4 regions of the Azospirillum sp. UENF 111221 genome follow, and region 3 is predicted to be linked to each of the others. Evidence: predicted binding sites of a transcription regulator. Region 3 holds the regulator's gene; each other region holds the start of a gene.
The links. The regulator PhoB, encoded in region 3, activates phosphate uptake and scavenging genes when phosphate is short. The targets are predictions, from matches to a motif close to TNTCATAAAACTGTCA.
Positions count from the first base shown of each region.

Region 1: a site for PhoB is predicted at 2,542-2,557, ahead of ACWPN3_RS19080 (Na/Pi cotransporter family protein). Genes of this name have one in related genera too.
Region 2: a site for PhoB is predicted at 1,324-1,339, ahead of ugpB (sn-glycerol-3-phosphate ABC transporter substrate-binding protein UgpB). Genes of this name have one in related genera too.
Region 4: a site for PhoB is predicted at 2,174-2,189, ahead of ACWPN3_RS05375 (DUF47 domain-containing protein). Genes of this name have one in related genera too.

Region 1 covers NZ_JBSNCH010000005.1:982,431-986,638, reverse strand. The annotation lists gene ACWPN3_RS19085 (EAL domain-containing protein) at 1-583, opposite strand, end outside; gene ACWPN3_RS19080 (Na/Pi cotransporter family protein) at 789-2,459, opposite strand; gene ychF (redox-regulated ATPase YchF) at 2,609-3,709, opposite strand; gene pth (aminoacyl-tRNA hydrolase) at 3,823-4,208, opposite strand, start outside.
Region 2 covers NZ_JBSNCH010000005.1:2,559,181-2,563,388, forward strand. The annotation lists gene ACWPN3_RS26975 (PAS domain-containing sensor histidine kinase) at 1-1,269, shown strand, start outside; gene ugpB (sn-glycerol-3-phosphate ABC transporter substrate-binding protein UgpB) at 1,554-2,909, shown strand; partial or broken gene ugpA (sn-glycerol-3-phosphate ABC transporter permease UgpA) at 2,990-3,875, shown strand; gene ugpE (sn-glycerol-3-phosphate ABC transporter permease UgpE) at 3,872-4,208, shown strand, end outside.
Region 3 covers NZ_JBSNCH010000005.1:1,958,060-1,962,267, reverse strand. The annotation lists gene ACWPN3_RS24000 (Bax inhibitor-1/YccA family protein) at 1-437, shown strand, start outside; gene ACWPN3_RS23995 (SAM hydrolase/SAM-dependent halogenase family protein) at 541-1,269, opposite strand; gene phoB (phosphate regulon transcriptional regulator PhoB) at 1,336-2,040, opposite strand; gene pstB (phosphate ABC transporter ATP-binding protein PstB) at 2,136-2,966, opposite strand; gene pstA (phosphate ABC transporter permease PstA) at 2,972-4,208, opposite strand, start outside.
Region 4 covers NZ_JBSNCH010000002.1:183,836-188,043, reverse strand. The annotation lists gene ACWPN3_RS05385 (hypothetical protein) at 1-272, opposite strand, end outside; gene ACWPN3_RS05380 (inorganic phosphate transporter) at 415-1,428, opposite strand; gene ACWPN3_RS05375 (DUF47 domain-containing protein) at 1,442-2,086, opposite strand; gene ACWPN3_RS05370 (hypothetical protein) at 2,354-2,875, shown strand; gene ACWPN3_RS05365 (glycoside hydrolase family 17 protein) at 2,882-4,208, opposite strand, start outside.

The sequences.
Region 1 (4,208 bases), 980 kb from region 3:
CCGGCACCCGGCGCAGGGTCGCCAGCGAGGACCAGCCGGTGCCGAAATCGTCCAGCACCAGCCTGATCCCGGCGCCCCGCAACCGCAGCAGCGCCTCGCGTGCCTCGGCGGTCTGGCTGAACATGCTGGTTTCGGTCAGCTCAAGCTTCAGGTTGGCGGCGGGCAGGCCGGTTTCCGCCAGGATACCCAGCACCTTCAGCACCAGCCCCGGATCGTCGAGCTGCCGCGCCGACAGGTTGACCGACACCGGAATGTCAGGATAGCCGGCGCGCAGCCAGCCGGTCGCTGCGACACAGGCCGTCCGCAGGGTCCATTCGCCGAGCAGGTGGATCGCCTCTCCCTGCTCGGCCATCGGCACGAAGACATCGGGGGGCAGCATGGTGCCGTCGGACAGGCGCCAGCGCGACAAAGCCTCGAACCCGGTCAGGCGGTTGGTGATGACGTCGGCCTGGGGCTGGAAGACCAGGGACAGTTCCTGCCGGTCGATGGCGTCGCGCACCCGCGCGGCGAAGCCGGCGTCGGATATCCCCTGTGTACCGGGTCCGTTCGCGGGTCCGTTCGACGTCGCGTGCGTGTTCGCCACCGTCCGCTCCCTCTCGACAACCATTCCTCGGCCCGACATTTCCCCTGGGGCTTGCTGCCATAACAACCACAGGAAGGATTTGTTAACCATGTCGCGAAAGAGCTTGACGAATTTTATATGGTTACGAAAGTGTTAACGTTGCTGCGCTGGTGACAAGAAAAGGTCGAAGCCGAAGCGGGGCGGTTCCCCAATAGGACGTGAACGGTCACGCCCGCGCTGCTCCCCGTTTGAGACGACTGGGCAGCAGCTCACCCGATTGATCGAGTACCGGATAGGCGGCGGCAACCAAGTGGGCGTTGATCCGGCGCAGGTCACGCAGGATGTCGAGGTGGTGCGCGCTGGTCTCCACGCTTTCCTTGCGGCCGGCGCGCAGGCGGGCGAAATGCGCCTCGGTGGCGCTGGTCTCCAGATCGCGGATCACCTCCTTTTCGTGGATCAGCGCGCGGGCGGAGCGGACATCGCGCGACACGAAGACGGCAGCGGCCAGCCGCTGGGTTTCGCTCAACCTTTCCAGCATGCCGGCGATCTCGCCGGCCCCCTCGGTGGAGAAGCGCAGCTTGCGCCGGATCTTCTTCGAGGCCGTCTCCATAAGGTTGCAGTCGACGATGTCGCCGACATGCTCGAGGTTGATGGTGAAGGTCAGCACGTCCGACATCCGGCCGGCGTCACGCTCGTCCAGATCCTCGACATTGATCTGGGTGAGATAGCCCTTGATCGCCTCGTGCAGCCGGTCCAGCACATCGTCCATCCGACGGATCTCCTGCACCCGTTTGCGGTCGTCGGTCTGGATCACGTCCAGCGCACCGCGCAGCATGGCGTCCACCGTATCGGCCATGCGCAACGCCTCGCGCGATGCGTTGGCGATGGCGAGGTGGGGGATGCGCAGCGCGCTGCGGTCGAGATAGAGCGGCATGGCCGGGTCGGCGACCGCCACCCGCTCCGGGAACATCCGTGTCAGTGCTCGAGCGAACCAGGGCAGCGGGCCGATGAACAGCCCGGCCATCGCCAGATTGAAGGCGAGGTGGAAGTTGGCGGCCAGCCGGGTGGCGTCCGGCGACACCGCTTGCAGGCCGGCGGTGATCGGCTCCAGCAGCGGCACGACGATGAGGCAGCCGACGAGGCGGTTGATCAAATTGCCGACCGGCAGCCGCCGGGCCGCCGGGTTGCGGCCGTCGCCCCCCGGTCCCTCGATCACCGGATTGACGGCGCTGCCCAGATTGGCGCCGGCCACCATAGCGATCGCGGCCTCCGGTCCGATCACCCCGCCGCCGGCCAGCGAGGCGATCAGCAGGATGGCGGCGACGCTGGAATGGGCGGCCCAGGACAGCAGCGCCGCCAGCACCACCGCCACCACCGGATCGGCGGTCAGCATCGCCAGCATCCGCCGCAGTATCGGCGCATTCTCCGCCGGGGCGATGGTCGCCAGCAGCAAATGCAGCGACAGCAGCATCAGGCCGAGCCCGATGGCGACCCGCCCCAGGTCGCGGCTGCGCGTCCGCGCCCCGCGGCGGAAGGCGATGAAGCCGCCGAGCAGCAGGACCGGCGCCACATGGGCGACGTCGAAGGCGAGGATCTGGACGATCAGGGTGGAGCCGACATTGGCCCCCAGCATCACCGCCAGCGCCGGCATCAGCGACACCAGCCCGGTGGCGGTGAAGCCGGTCGCCATCAAGCCGGTGGCGGTGCTGCTCTGCAGCAGCATGGTGATGCCCATGCCGGACAGGAAGGCGGTCCAGCGGTTGCGCAGCCCGGCCCCCAGGATGCGGCGCAGGTCGCCGCCCAGCGCACGGGTCAGCCCGCTCTGCACCATGTGCAGCCCCCACAGGAGCAGCACGACATTTCCGGCGAGTTCCAGCAGCACCCGTGTCGCCTGCATCGCACCCCCTTTGTCGGATCGGGGATGCGGTCAGGCGGCACCCCTAACTGAAGGGTAGGGCGCGCGGATTGTTACGACAATATGACAGTTGGATGACAGCGTAGGGGGAAGGGGGCGACAAAGCCCCCATCTCCCTGGTCATTCGAGTCTCAGACGTTGAAGCGGAAGTGGAAGATGTCGCCGTCCTGGACGACATATTCCTTGCCTTCCTGGCGCATCTTGCCGGCGTCCTTCGCCCCCTGCTCGCCACCCAGCGTGACGTAGCTGTTGTAGTCGATGGTTTCGGCGCGGATGAAGCCGCGTTCGAAATCGGTGTGGATGACGCCGGCGGCTTCCGGAGCCTTGGCGTGGCGGCGCACGGTCCAGGCCCGCGTCTCCTTCGGGCCGACGGTGAAGAAGGTGATCAGGTCCAGCAGCTTGAAGCCGGCGCGGATCAGCTTGTTCAGGCCGGTTTCCTCCAGCCCCATCGATTCAAGGAACTCGGCCTTCTCGGCCGGGTCGGACAGCTGGGCGACCTCGGACTCGATGGCGGCGGAGATGACGACGACCTCGGCATTCTCGGCCTTGGCCTTCTCGGCGACCTTGGCCGAGAAGCTGTTGCCGGTGGCGGCCGACGCCTCTTCGACGTTGCAGACATAGAGCACCGGCTTGGAGGTCAGCAGCATGAACTGCTTGAACACCGGCTTCTCTTCGTCGGAGACCTCGACCACGCGGGCGGGCTTGCCGTCCTGCAGCACCTTCAGGGCGCGCTCCATCAGGTCGGCCTTGATCTTGCTGTCCTTGTCGCCGCCCTTGGCCTTCTTCTGCAGGCTGGTCAGCTGGCGCTCAAGGCTTTCCATGTCGGCGAGCATCAGCTCGGTCTCGACCACCTCGGCGTCGCGCAGCGGATCGACATTGCCCTCGACATGGGTGATGTCGTCGTCCTCGAAGCAGCGCAGCACATGGACGATGGCGTCCACTTCGCGGATGTTGGCGAGGAACTGGTTGCCCAGCCCTTCACCCTTCGACGCGCCGCGGATCAGGCCGGCGATGTCCACGAACTCCAGCTGGGTCGGGATGACCTTCTGCGACTTGGCGATCTCGGCCAGCTTGTCCTGCCGCGGGTCGGGGACGCTGACGCGGCCGACGTTCGGCTCCTTGGTGCAGAAGGGGAAATTCGCCGCCTCGGCCGCCTGGGTGGCGGTCAGCGCGTTGAAAAGGGTCGACTTGCCGACGTTCGGCAGGCCGACGATGCCGCAATTGAAGCCCATGGTTGGGTGCTCGCCGTCGGAAATGCTGGAATTGACGCGCTTTATCCTACGATGGGGACCAAAGCGCAAACGCGAAGTGGGAGAGGGGCCTGAACCGGCAAGGCCGGCGGGGCCTATCTGCCCTGCGTCGCCACCGTCACCTTGTTCATGAACAGCTCCGGCCGGCCGTCCACGATCAGCGGCAGGTTGTCGGAGACGGCGTCCAGCAGCGGGTCGATCCAGCCCTGGTCGGCCTTGGCGAAGTCGTGCAGCACATAGCCGCTGACCAGATCCTTGTTGCCGGGGTGGCCGATGCCGAGCCGGACGCGCCAGTAGTCCTTGCCGATGTGCGCGTCGATGGAGCGCAGGCCGTTGTGGCCGCCATGGCCGCCGCCCTTCTTCACCCGGATCTTGCCGGGGGGCAGGTCCAGCTCGTCATGGATGACGACGACGTTCTCGGGCTTCAGCTTGTAGAACTGGAGGGCGGCCACCACCGACTGGCCGGACAGGTTCATGAAGG
Region 2 (4,208 bases), 600 kb from region 3:
GTGGCTCTCGTGGCCGACGCCGGGGCGGCCGCCTTGGCGCAAGCAAGGGCGGAGGCGGCGCAGGCCCGCGCCGATGCCGAGCGCGCCCGCACCGCCAAGGGCAAGTTCCTGTCGGCGGCCAGCCACGACCTGCGCCAGCCCTTCCAGGCGATGCACCTGTTCCACCATCTGTTGAGCGGCAGGCTGACCGATCCGGCCTCCATCGAGCTGGCGAACAAGCTGGAGCAGGCGATCCTCGGCGGCGAGGCGCTGCTGCGCGCCCTGCTGGAGGTCTCGGCGCTGGAGGCCGGGCTGGTCACCGCCAAGCCGCAGACCTTCCCGGTCGACGAACTGTTCGCCAAGATGCTGGAGGAGTTCGGCCCGGAGGCGGAGGCGAAGGGGCTACGCCTGAACATCCACCCGTTCGACGCCCACATCACCAGCGACCCGGCGCTGATGGAACGGCTGCTGCGGCCGATAATGGCCAACGCCCTGCGCTACACGCTGAAGGGCGGAGTCCTGCTGGCGGCACGGCGGCGCGGCGAGTTCCTGCGCATCGAGGTTTGGGACACCGGTGTCGGCATCGACCCGTCCAACCATGCCGTGATCTTTGAGGATTTCCACCAGCTCGGCAATCCGGGGCGCGACCGCAAGCAGGGTCTGGGTCTAGGCCTTGCCATCGTGCGGCGGCTGGGGCAGGTGCTGGGGCATCCGGTGACGGTGCGCTCCAGGCTCGGCAAGGGCTCCGTCTTCGCGGTGGAGGTGCCGCTGGCCGGCAATGACGGCGACCGCTCGGGCGACGAGTTCGGCGACAGCGAGCCGGAGCCGGCGGCCGGGCGGTCGTCCTTCGCTGCCGCTCCTGCGGTGACCGGCACGGTGCTGGTGATCGAGGACGACGCGGTGCAGCTTGAGGGGATCGGGTTGTTGCTGCGCGGCTGGGGCTATGCGGTCATCCCCGCCCGCGGCATCGACGAAGCCTGTGCCGGGCTGGGGGGCGGTGCTGCGGCGCCCGACCTCGTGCTGTCCGACCTGCGGCTGTCGGGACCGGAGACCGGCATCGACGCCATCCAGGCGGTCCGTGCCCGCTGCGGCCGGCGGGTGCCGGGCGTCATCGTCACCGGCGACACCGACCCCGACCGGCTGCGCAGCGTCGACCGCAGCGGCTTTCCCCTGGTCCACAAGCCCTGCGATCCGGCCGCCCTGCGCCGCCTGTTGAGCCGCAGCCTGATGGCCGGACGGGCGGGGGCTCCGGCACCCATCCGCCGGACGGATGCCGCCTGCCCGCGTTAGCCGTTCCGCACTTGCGCGTTTTCGCTCTGCAACATTCCATCGCCGCGATTTTCACGTCACAAAACTGTAATGCGACGCCTTGACAGACCCTCGTGTGCGTGCGCAGTGTGACGGTTAGAGCAACCAAACAGTTTCGGAAGCGATCATCACGCTGCCGGTCTTTTTCGCAATCGCACACAGCAACGTTGGCGATTGCCACCAAAACTTCACGAAAGCGTCGCGGGACGGCAACCCGTTGCCCTCATGACAACCGCGAACCATACCGGGATAGGGAGACCCACCGCATGTTGACCCGCCGCAAGCTTGCCCTCCTGACGGGCGCCGCCTCCGCTTCCGCCCTGCTGTTCGCCGCGGCATTGCCGGGTTCGGCGCTCGCGCAGCAGAAGACCGTGGTCGATTTCTGGCACGGCCTGCCGCAGCCGCTGGGCGGCCAGCTGGAGCAGATTGCCAAGGACTTCAACGACAGCCAGCAGGCGGTCCAGGTCAACGCCTCCTACAAGGGCAGCTATCCGGAGACGATGCAGGCGGCCATCGCCGCCTTCCGCGCCGGCAACGCGCCGCACATCGTGCAGATGTTCGAGGTCGGGACCGCCACCATGATGGCCGCCGGTCCGGCGGTGAAGCCGGTCTACCAGCTGATGCAGGAGACGGGCGCGTCCTTCGACGCCGACGCCTACATCCCGGCGGTGAAGGGGTATTACTCGTCCAAGGACGGGAAGATGATGGCGTTGCCGTTCAACAGCTCCAGCACCATCATGTTCTACAACAAGGACGCCTTCCAGAAGGCCGGCCTCGATCCCAACAAGCCGCCGGCGACCTGGCCGGAGATGATCGAGGCGACGAAGAAGCTGAAGGCCTCGGGCTCCACCTGTCCGTTCACCACCGCCTGGCCGGTGTGGGCGCAGTTCGAACAGCTGGGCGCCATCCACAACACGCCCTTCGCCAGCCAGGCCAACGGCTTCGGCGGCCTGAACGCCGAGCTGAAGATCGACGCCCCGCTCTACGTCAAGCATGTCCAGACGCTGATCGACATGCAGAAGGACGGCCTGTTCAAGTATGGCGGCCGCGACAACAAGCCCGACGCCCTGTTCCCGTCGGGCGAATGCGCGATGATCCACGCCTCGTCGGGCCTGCGCAGCCGCATCCTGAAGGAGGCGACCTTCGCCTGGGGTGCCGCTCCGCTGCCCTACTGGCCGGAATTTGCCAAGGACGGCCCGAAGAACAGCATCATCGGCGGCGCCGCCTTCTGGGTGATGACCTCGCCCAAGCGCACGCCGGCCGAATACAAGGCGGTGTCGCAGTTCTTCACCTATCTCGCCCGGCCCGAGGTCGATGCCAAGTGGCACATGGACACCGGCTATGTCCCGGTGACGATGAAGGGCTTCGACCTCGCCAAGGCGCAGGGCTATTACGAGAAGAATCCCGGCGCCGACGTGCCGGCCGCCCAGCTGACCCGGACGCCGACCACCGAGAACAGCATGGGCCTGCGGCTGGGCAACCTGCCGGAAATCCGCAACATCATCCAGGAAGAGCTTGAGAAGGCCTTCCAGGGCCAGCAGGACGCCAAGCAGGCCTTGGACGCCTCGATCAAGCGCGGCAACACCGTGCTGCGCAACTTCGAGCGCGCCAACAAGGGCTGAGATCGCCTGCAACACCATCCCTCTCCCGCCCGGTGGCGGGGGAGGGATGGCGCCGTTTACCATTGACGAAAGACCATCCTTTGCAGCGTCGCGTCACCTTCGACAACCGGCTGTTGCCCTACCTGCTGCTGGCGCCGCAGGTGGCCGTGACGCTGGTGTTCTTCATCTGGCCGGCCGCCAACGCGATCTGGCAGTCGGTGCATCTGCAGGACGCCTTCGGCATCCGCAGCGAATTCGTTCTGGTTCGAGAACTTCACCAATGTGCTGGGCGACCCGAACTATCTCGACACGCTGAAGGTCACGGTCGTCTTCAGCCTGGCGGTGACCGTGCTGGCGATGGGGCTGGCGCTGCTGTTGGCGGTGCTGGCCGATTCCAAGATCAAGGGTGCGCGGGCCTACAAGACGCTGCTGATCTGGCCCTATGCGCTGGCCCCGGCCGTCGCGGCGGTGCTGTGGATGTTCATCTTCAACCCCGACATCGGGTCCTTCGGCCGGGCGCTGCGGGCGCTGGGTTATGATTGGGATTACCGGCTGAACGGCGGGCAGGCGCTGACGATGGTGATCATGGCCGCCAGCTGGAAGCAGGTGTCCTACAATTTCATCTTCTTCCTGGCCGGATTGCAGGCGATCCCGCGGTCGGTGATGGAGGCGGCCAGCATCGACGGCGCCGGTCCGGTGCGGCGGTTCTGGACCATCACCTTCCCGCTGCTGTCGCCGACCACCTTCTTCCTGCTGGTGGTCGACATGGTCTACGCCTTCTTCGAAACCTTCGGCACCATCCATGCCCTGACCCAGGGCGGGCCGGGCAAGGCGACGGAGACGCTGATCTTCCGCGTCTATCAGGACGGCGTCGTCAACAACGACCTCGGCGGATCGTCGGCCCAGTCGGTAATCCTGATGGTGATCGTCATCGCGCTGACCGCGGTGCAGTTCCGCTTCGTCGAGCGCAAGGTCCACTACTCATGAAGCCGACCCGTTTCATCGATCTGCTGCCGCACATCGTCCTGATCGTCGGCGTCCTGATCTTCGCCTATCCGATCTATGTGACGCTGATCGGCTCCACCTGGGATTCCGGCACCATCGGCCGCGGCGGCCTGCCGCTGTGGCCGGGCGGGCAGGGGCTGACCAACTACGCCCAGGCCTGGGTGGGCGAGGCCGGCGACCGCGCCATGTACACGCCCGTCCGCACCATGATGCTGAACAGCCTGGTGATGGCGCTGTCCATCGCGCTGGGCAAGATCGCCATCTCAATCCTGTCGGCCTATGCGGTGGCCTTCTTCCGCTTTCCGCTGCGCATGG
Region 3 (4,208 bases):
GGGCCTATTGCGGTGCCATGGGCCTGTCGATGTCGGCCATCTTCCTGGTCTTCACCGGGGCGTCGATCGCGCTGACCTTCTTCGTCACCGCCGCGACCTTCCTGGCGATGAGCCTCTACGGCTACACCACGAAGGCCGACCTGTCGAAGATGGGCTCGTTCCTGATGATGGGCGTCATCGGCCTGGTGATCGCCGGCCTGGCGAACATCTTCTTCCAGTCGCCGGCCCTGCACTTCGCGATCTCCGCCATCGGCGTGCTGATCTTCACCGGCCTGACCGCCTACGACACCCAGGCGATCAAGGAAAGCTACGCCGAGGGCTACGATCACGAGAGCACCGGCAAGCTGGCCCTGATGGGCGCCCTGACGCTGTACCTGGACTTCATCAACCTGTTCCAGTTCCTGCTGCAGTTCCTGGGCCAGCGCAACAACGACTGAGCCTGAGGACATCCGACCCGAGACGCCCGATCGGACAAGCACCTGATCGACGCAGCAGCCGCCCGGAAGCACCCGCTTCCGGGCGGTTTTCTTTTGGGCCCGCTCAGGACTCTACCGTCACCAGGTCGCCCACGGCCAGTCCCAGCACCCGGTCGGCCCGCCCGCGGTTGACGGCGATCTCGGCCAGCCCGTTGGAGTTTTCGTACCACAGCGGCTGCCCCGGCCCGACGGCGCCGAAGGTGCGGGCGCGGGCGACGCGGGCGCCACCGGCGGTCAGCACCGCGTCGGCGGGCAGGGCGGAGGCCCGCAGGCCAGTCATGACGTTGCCGTAGACATCGACATAGACGATGCGCGGCAGCTCCTCCGGCCAGTCCGGCCGGTCGATGGCGGCGGGATTGAGCGGGCTGCGCGCGACGGCCCGGCCGGTGGCAAGGCTGGCGGCGACGGGGGCGAACAGGTCGCGGCCGTGGAAGCTGGCGGACAGCCGGTCCGGGATCCAGTCGATTGTCCAGGCGTTTAGCGACGTTGCGCGGCGCGCGATCAGGGCGAAAAGGCCGTTGTCCGGACCGACGAACCAGCGCCCGTCGGCCTCCACCATCACCGGCCGCCGGTCAGTGCCGACGCCGGGATCGACAACAGAGAGAAAGACGCTGCCAGCCGGGAAGGCCGGAGCATAGGCTGCCAGCAGATAGGCGGACAGCTGTGGGTCGAAGGCGGGGGCGTCGGCGAACAGGTCGATGACCGGCACGCCGGGCGCCTGTTGTGCCAACACCGCCTTCATCTGGCCGGTGTAGGGGCCGGAAAGTCCGAAATCGGTGAAAAGCAGGATCATCGAGGGCCTTCTCACCAGTGCTGTGGTGGTCTTGGCCCCCATCCTACCCCCATCCGAACCCCGCACTCACACCGACTTGGTATCGAGCGCGTAGCCGGCCGACCGCACGGTGCGGATCAGGTCCAGCTCGTCCTCCTCGTTCATCGCCTTGCGCAGGCGGCGGATGTGTACGTCGACCGTACGCGGCTCGACATACACGTCGTGGCCCCACACCAGATCGAGCAGCTGCTCGCGCGAGAACACCCGGCCGGCATGCTGCATGAAGTGGCGCAGCAGGCGGAATTCGGTCGGGCCGAGGTGTACGTCACGGCCGTTGCGGCGGACGCGGTGGGCGGCCAGATCCATCGTCACGTCGGCAAAGGTCAGCACCTCGTCGGTCATGCCGGGAGAGGCGCGGCGCAGCACCGCGCGCATGCGGGCGACCAGCTCGGTCGGCGAGAAGGGCTTGGTGATGTAGTCGTCGGCGCCGGAGTTCAGGCCGCGCACCCGGTCGCCTTCCTCGCCGCGGGCGGTCAGCATGATGATCGGGATGTCGCGGGTCTTGGCGTTGCGGCGCAGCTGGCGGCAGACCTCCAGCCCGCTCATCAGCGGCAGCATCCAGTCGAGCAGCACGATGTGCGGCGTCTGCTCGCCGGCGGCCAGCAGGGCCTCCTCGCCGTCGCTGGCGGTGGCGACGCGGAAGCCTTCCTTTTCCAGGTTGTACTTCAGCAGCGTCAGGATGTCGGCCTCGTCCTCGACGATCAGGACGAGCGGCTTCAGGGCCGCGTTCATGGTGGCTCCGTTGACAGCGCGCGTCTCGACGTTAACCGGCATGGGACAGCCTTTTCAACAAAGGAGGAGGGGAGGGCGCAGAGGTAAGGCGGGGCTCAGCCATAGCGGCCGGTGATGTAGCCCTGGGTGCGCTCGTCGCGCGGGTTGGTGAAGATGTCCTCGGTGTCGTCGCACTCCACCATCTCGCCCAGATGGAAGAAGGCGGTGCGCTGCGACACGCGGGCGGCCTGCTGCATGTTGTGGGTGACGATGACGATGGTGTAGTTGGCCCGCAGCTCGTCGATCAGCTCCTCGATGTGGGCGGTCGCGATGGGGTCGAGCGCCGAGCAGGGCTCGTCCATCAGGATCACCTCGGGGCTGACGGCGATGGCGCGGGCGATGCACAGCCGCTGCTGCTGGCCGCCGGACAGGCTGGTGCCGGGTTCGCGCAGGCGGTCCTTGACCTCGCCCCACAGCCCGGCGCGCTTCAGCGAGGTCTGCACCACCTCGTCCAGTTCGTCGCGGCCGGAGGCCAGGCCATGGATGCGCGGGCCGTAGGAGACATTGTCGTAGATCGACTTGGGGAAGGGGTTCGGCTTCTGGAACACCATGCCGACGCGGGCGCGCAGCTGCACCGCATCGACCGCCTTGCCATAGACGTCCTCGCCATCCAGCGCGATCCGCCCCTCGACCCGGCAGCCCTCGATGGTGTCGTTCATCCGGTTCAGGCAGCGCAGGAAGGTCGACTTGCCGCAGCCGGACGGGCCGATCAGCGCCAGCACCCGGTTTTCCTGGATGTCGAGGTCGATGCCCTTCAACGCCTGTTTGGCGCCGTAGAACACCGTCACCCCGCGGGCGGTCATCTTGTTGGGCAGGGCGGCACCCGCGCGTTGACCGGGGCGGTCTTCGGCGCGGGGCCGCAGCTTCAGCGGGTTCTGAATGCTCATGACGCTCACCACCGTCTCTCGAAAATCTTGCGCAGGATCACGGCCGCGCCGTTCAGCAGGATCAGGACGCCGAGCAGGATCAGGATCGCCGCCGAGGTGCGCTCGGTGAAGGCCCGCTCGGGGCTGTCGGCCCACATGTAGATCTGCACCGGAAGCACCGTGGCGCTGTCGGTCAGCCCGTGGGGCACGTCGACGATGAAGGCGACCATGCCGATCAGCAGCAGCGGCGCCGTCTCGCCCAGCGCGCGGGCCATGCCGATGATGGTGCCGGTCAGGATGCCGGGCATCGCCAGCGGCAGCACATGGTGCAGCACCGTCTGCAAGGGCGAGGCGCCGATGCCCAGCGCCGCCTGGCGGATCGACGGCGGCACCGCCTTCAGCGCGACGCGGGACGCGATGATGATGACCGGCAGCGTCATCAGCGCCATCACCAGCCCGCCGACCAGCGGGGCGGAGCGCGGCATGCCGAAGAAACCGAGGAACACCGCGAGGCCGAGCAGGCCGAAGATGATCGATGGCACCGCGGCGAGGTTGTTGATGTTCACCTCGATCAGGTCGGTCCAGCGGTTCTTCGGCGCGAACTCCTCCAGATAGACCGCGGCGGCGATGCCGGTCGGCACCGACAGCGCCATGGTCACCAGCAGGGTCAGCAGCGAGCCGGCGATGGCGCCGCCGATGCCGGCCTGTTCCGGCTCGCGGCTGTCGCCGGCGGTGAACAGGGTGGTGTTGAAGCCCTGCGCCAGCGCGCCGGAGGCCAGCAGCGCGTCGGCGGCGGCGACCTTGGCGTCGCTGAGCCCGCGCTCGCTCTCCGGCAGGTCGCGGCGGTAGCCGCCCTTCACCAGCTGGTCGATCTGGTCGTCGGCGCGGACCCAGATCGTCTGCGTGGTGCCGGCCAGCGCCGGGTTCTTCGCCACCATCGCCTCCAGCTCGTAGGGTGCCCCCGACGACAGCAGGTCGTTCAGCACGCGGCGGCCGGCGCGGTCGGTGACCTGGGGGAACTGGGCGTAGAGCGCCCGGCGCAGCGGGGCGGCGTAGTTGCGGTCGGCGACCTCCGCCGGGTCCAGCGTCACCTCCAGCCGGATGCGCGCTTCCCAAAAGGCACTGGCGCCCTTGGCGACGATGGAGCCCAGCAGCAGAACCAGCATCAGCGCCGCCAGCGCCACCGCGGCGGCGCCGGCCAGCCGGAAGCGGCGCTCCGCGGCATGGCGGGCGCGCAGACGGCGGGCGAAGGCCTCGCTGCGC
Region 4 (4,208 bases), on a different contig from region 3:
AGACGCCGGCCGAACAGGCTTTGCGGCGTGGCGTCGGTCACGACCGGCTCCGCCTGGCTGGCGGGCAGCGGTGCCATGGGCAGGGGCGTGGCGGAGAGCGCGCGCGCCGAGGCCGGGCGTGGACGGCGCTCGGTCTTCTCGGGTGGGGCGTAGAAATGCAGGGTCAGCTGGCCGTCGGCTTCCGCCGCATAAGGCAAGCCTGGGACCGTCCGGCGTTCGGTGCCGGGAAGCACATACTGCTCACCTTGGTCGGTGCGTTCGATATGCGGCATGACCGGTATCCTGTCTCCACCGGACCGATCCTGCCGTTCCCGCCCTTGCGGGTCAAGGGCGGGCTGCGTCACGAAGGGCTTATCCGATCGTACTGGTATCCGCCCCCTCGTTCACAGGGTGTTCTCCCCCAAATCGAGGCCCTTACGGGTGCAGGACGCTCGCCACCAGCAGGTAGGACAGCCAGGCGACGATGCCGGAGGCGGGAATCGTCAGCACCCAGGCCCAGACGATTCGGCCCGCCAGCCCCCAGCGCACCGCCGAGGTGCGGCGGGCGGAGCCGACGCCGACGATGGCGCCGGTGATGGTGTGGGTGGTCGAAACCGGGATGCCCAGCCACGTCGCGCCGAACAGGGTGATGGCGCCCGCCGTCTCGGCGCAGAAGCCCTGGTAGGGCTTCAGGTCGGTGATGCGCGACCCCATGGTGCGGACGATCCGCCAGCCGCCCATCATGGTGCCCAGCCCCATCGCCAGCTGGCAGGCGATGATCACCCAGAAGGGCACGTGGAAGGTATCGCCCAGCATGCCCTGGCTGAACAGCAGGACGGCGATGATGCCCATCGTCTTCTGCGCGTCGTTGCCGCCATGGCCCAGGCTGTACAGCGCCGCCGAAACCAGCTGCCAGTGCCGGAACTGGCGGTCGACCGCGAAGGGGGCGGCCCGGCGCAGCGCCCAGGACAGCACCAGCATCAGGAGCAGCGCCAGCAAGAGGCCGATGCCCGGCGACAGCACGATGGCGACCGCCGTCTTGGTGAAGCCGCTGGCGATGATGGCGCCGAAGCCGGCCTTGGCGATGCCCGCCCCGGCGATGCCGCCGACCAGCGCATGCGACGACGAGGACGGCAGCCCGAGATACCAGGTGATCAGGTTCCAGCCGATGGCGCCGATCAGCGCCGCCAGGATCACCGCCGGGTCCATCACCAGCGGATCGACCAGCCCGGTGCCGATGGTGGTGGCGACATGCAGGCCGAAGAACAGGAAGGCGATGAAGTTGAAGAAGGCCGCCCACAGGACGGCCAGCTTGGGCGACAGCACGCGGGTCGACACCACGGTGGCGATGGAGTTCGCCGCGTCGTGCAGGCCGTTGATGAAGTCGAAGGCGAGCGCCACCAGAACGATGACGGCGATCGCCGGCAGGCCGAGCTGCAGGGCCTCCATGACCGGGACCGCCTCAGACCTGATCGAGCGTGATGCCCGCGACCAAGTCGCCGACGTCGTCGCACCGGTCGGTCACCGCCTCCAGCATCTCGTACAGCTCGCGCCGGCCGAGGAAGGCGATCATGTCCGGCTTTTCCGCGATCAGCGACTGGAGCGCGCTGCGCAGGATATCGTCGGCCTCGTCCTCGATGTCGGACAGCCGGCCGCAGAGATGGTCGATCCGCTCGGCGTTGCGGGCGATGGCGCCCAGGAGCGGCATCAGCTCGACAAGCACGTCGGCCTGCTGGCGGATCAGGGCGACGAAGCGGCGCATCGGCTCGTCGAACGCCTCGATGCCGTAGAGGCCGGCATGGCGCGGCACCTCGTCCATCAGGTCGATGGCGTCGTCCAGCGCGTTGATCAGCGACAGGATGTCCGAGCGGTCGAAGGGGGTGATGAAGGCGCGGTGCAGGTCGCGCCCGGCATCCTTGGCGATGCGGTCGGCGTCCTTCTCCACCCGCTTCAGCGCTGCGACCTTCTGCGCGCGGTCGTCCGGTCCGGAATCCATCACCGCTTCCAGTGCGATGGATGCTGCCACGATGTGGCGGGCCTGCTCGACGAACTGGTCGACGAAGCGTTCCTCCTTCGGCATCAGCGAACGGAATGCGCGCAGCAGCATGGGACGGTGACTCGCGTAGACTGGAATGGTTTGGCGCTGCTCTTAGCACGCTTCGCGGTGCGGTGCAGCGGCGGCATGTCATGTAAAGGTCATGAAACAGTCATTTGGTAGCAAAATCGCCACAGGTCGCGGCACATCGCCGCTTTTCACCCTTCCAACCAATCCGGCAAACCGGTTGGGCCGGCCCCATAACCAGGGACCATGGAAAGCCGCCGGCCGCCTTCCCAAATCTCACAAAGCCCCTCCCCCGACCGCAGGGTTCCGCCCATGACGTGCCCATCCCCCGCTCTCCGCCTTGCCATGCCGGCGCTCGCCGTCCTGCTGCTGAGCGCCGCCCCGCTGCATGCCCAGACGGTTCCACCCGGCGACCCGGCCGGCCGGTGCAGCCCGACCGTCTCGGCGGCGCTCAGCACCTGGGACACCGGGGTCGCGGCGGCGGAGCGTTTCGGCGACAAGGCCGCGGCGGTGGCGCGCGAGAAGGGGCGGGAGTATCTGCTGCCGCTGCTGGGGATCGACCCGAAGGCGGTGCCGCCCGACGCCAAGGGCGGCGGCACGACCGACGATGTCGGCCGCGCGCTGGAGGAAAGCCGCAACGATCCCAAGCGCCGCGCCGACCTCTGCGCCGCCATCACCCGCGCGGCGGACGAGGCGAAAAACTCGGCCGGCGCCGGGCTCGACGCGCTGAAACGGGCCCTGGACAACTGGCAGCTGACGCCGCCCGCCGCTCCGGCGCCCGGCCCGGCCCCTGCTCCGGAACCGACGAAGCAGGACGGGCTGATCCGGACCTGACTTTCTTCAAATTCGCCGAAGCGGACGCCGGGCGCTCCACACCCCGGCCAGGAAGGGCAGCGCCAGCAGGACCTGCAAGGCTGCCCAACCCAGCGCTTCCCAGTTCGGCCGGGTCCATTCGACCTCGTGCAGCGCCTCCATGAAGGGCAGTTGGCCGTAGATCAGCGATTCGAGCGGCACGAAGCCCTCCGCCACCACGGTCAGCAGCGCCGCCAGCAGCAGGCCGAAGCCCAGAGCCAACTCGACCGGCAGGCGGCGGACGGCGCCGCACAGGCCGCGCGGCTCGCCGTCGGCGACGGGAATCGCCGGACGGAACAGGCTGGCGATGCCCAGCGCGCCCTGCGTCTCCGTCCCCACCGGCCGGCGGGCGGCGCGGATCAGGCCCAGCGCCGGCAGCGCCACCGCCGGGATCAGCAGGTACGGGTTGGGGAAGTCGCGGTAGCGGCCGTCGAAGACGATCAGCAGCGACCAGACCAGCGCCGCGACGCCCAGCGCCACGGCGCTCCACCGCCCCACCCGCTCGGTGCGGGTCAGGGCCGGGCGGGCATGGCGCAGGCCGGCCAGCGGCTCGCTCGCCAGACCGCCGCTCGCCAGCGTGCGGTGGGCGGTCAGCAGAACCGCCAGCGCCAGCGCCGCGGTCAGCGCCAGCATCGCCACCGCCAGCGTGGTGTCCTGCCAGTAATGCTTGCCATGCTCCGCCAGGAAGGCGGCGCGGATATAGAGGGTGGACAACGCCTGCGCCAGCAGGATCAGCACGACCCAGCCGGTGCCCGGCACATGGCGGCGCAGCAGCGACAGCCCGCCCAGTAGCACCAGCGCCAGCCCGCTCGACGCCGCGAACAGCCAGGGCCACGCGACATTGCCGACGACCGGCCCGGCCAGCGAGAATTTCGGCGTGCGGTCGGCGTTGTACAGGCCCCAATGGCCGCCGACCGTGCCCTCAAGCTTGGCCTTCCATTCCTGATCGAAGGCTTCGATCACGTTGTAGTCGAAGCCCTCCTGCTCGGCCATGCGGACGAAGGCATTGACGAACTTCGCCTTGTTGACCAGCCCCGGCACGGCGGCCCCGCGCGAGCGGCCTTGAGTCGGCCAGCCGGTCTCGCCGACCAGGATCGGTTTGCCGGGAAAGCGGTGGGCGATGGTTCGGTAGCTCTGGCGGATGCGCTCGGTCGCCGCCTCGACGCCGGCCGGCACATCCTCCCAATAGGGCAGCAGGTGGATGGTCAGGTAATCGACGTGGTCGGCGATCTGCGGGTATTTCAGCCACCATTCCCACACGTCGGCATAGGACACCGGCTGCTTCACCGCCGCCTTGACGCGGTCGATGTAGCCG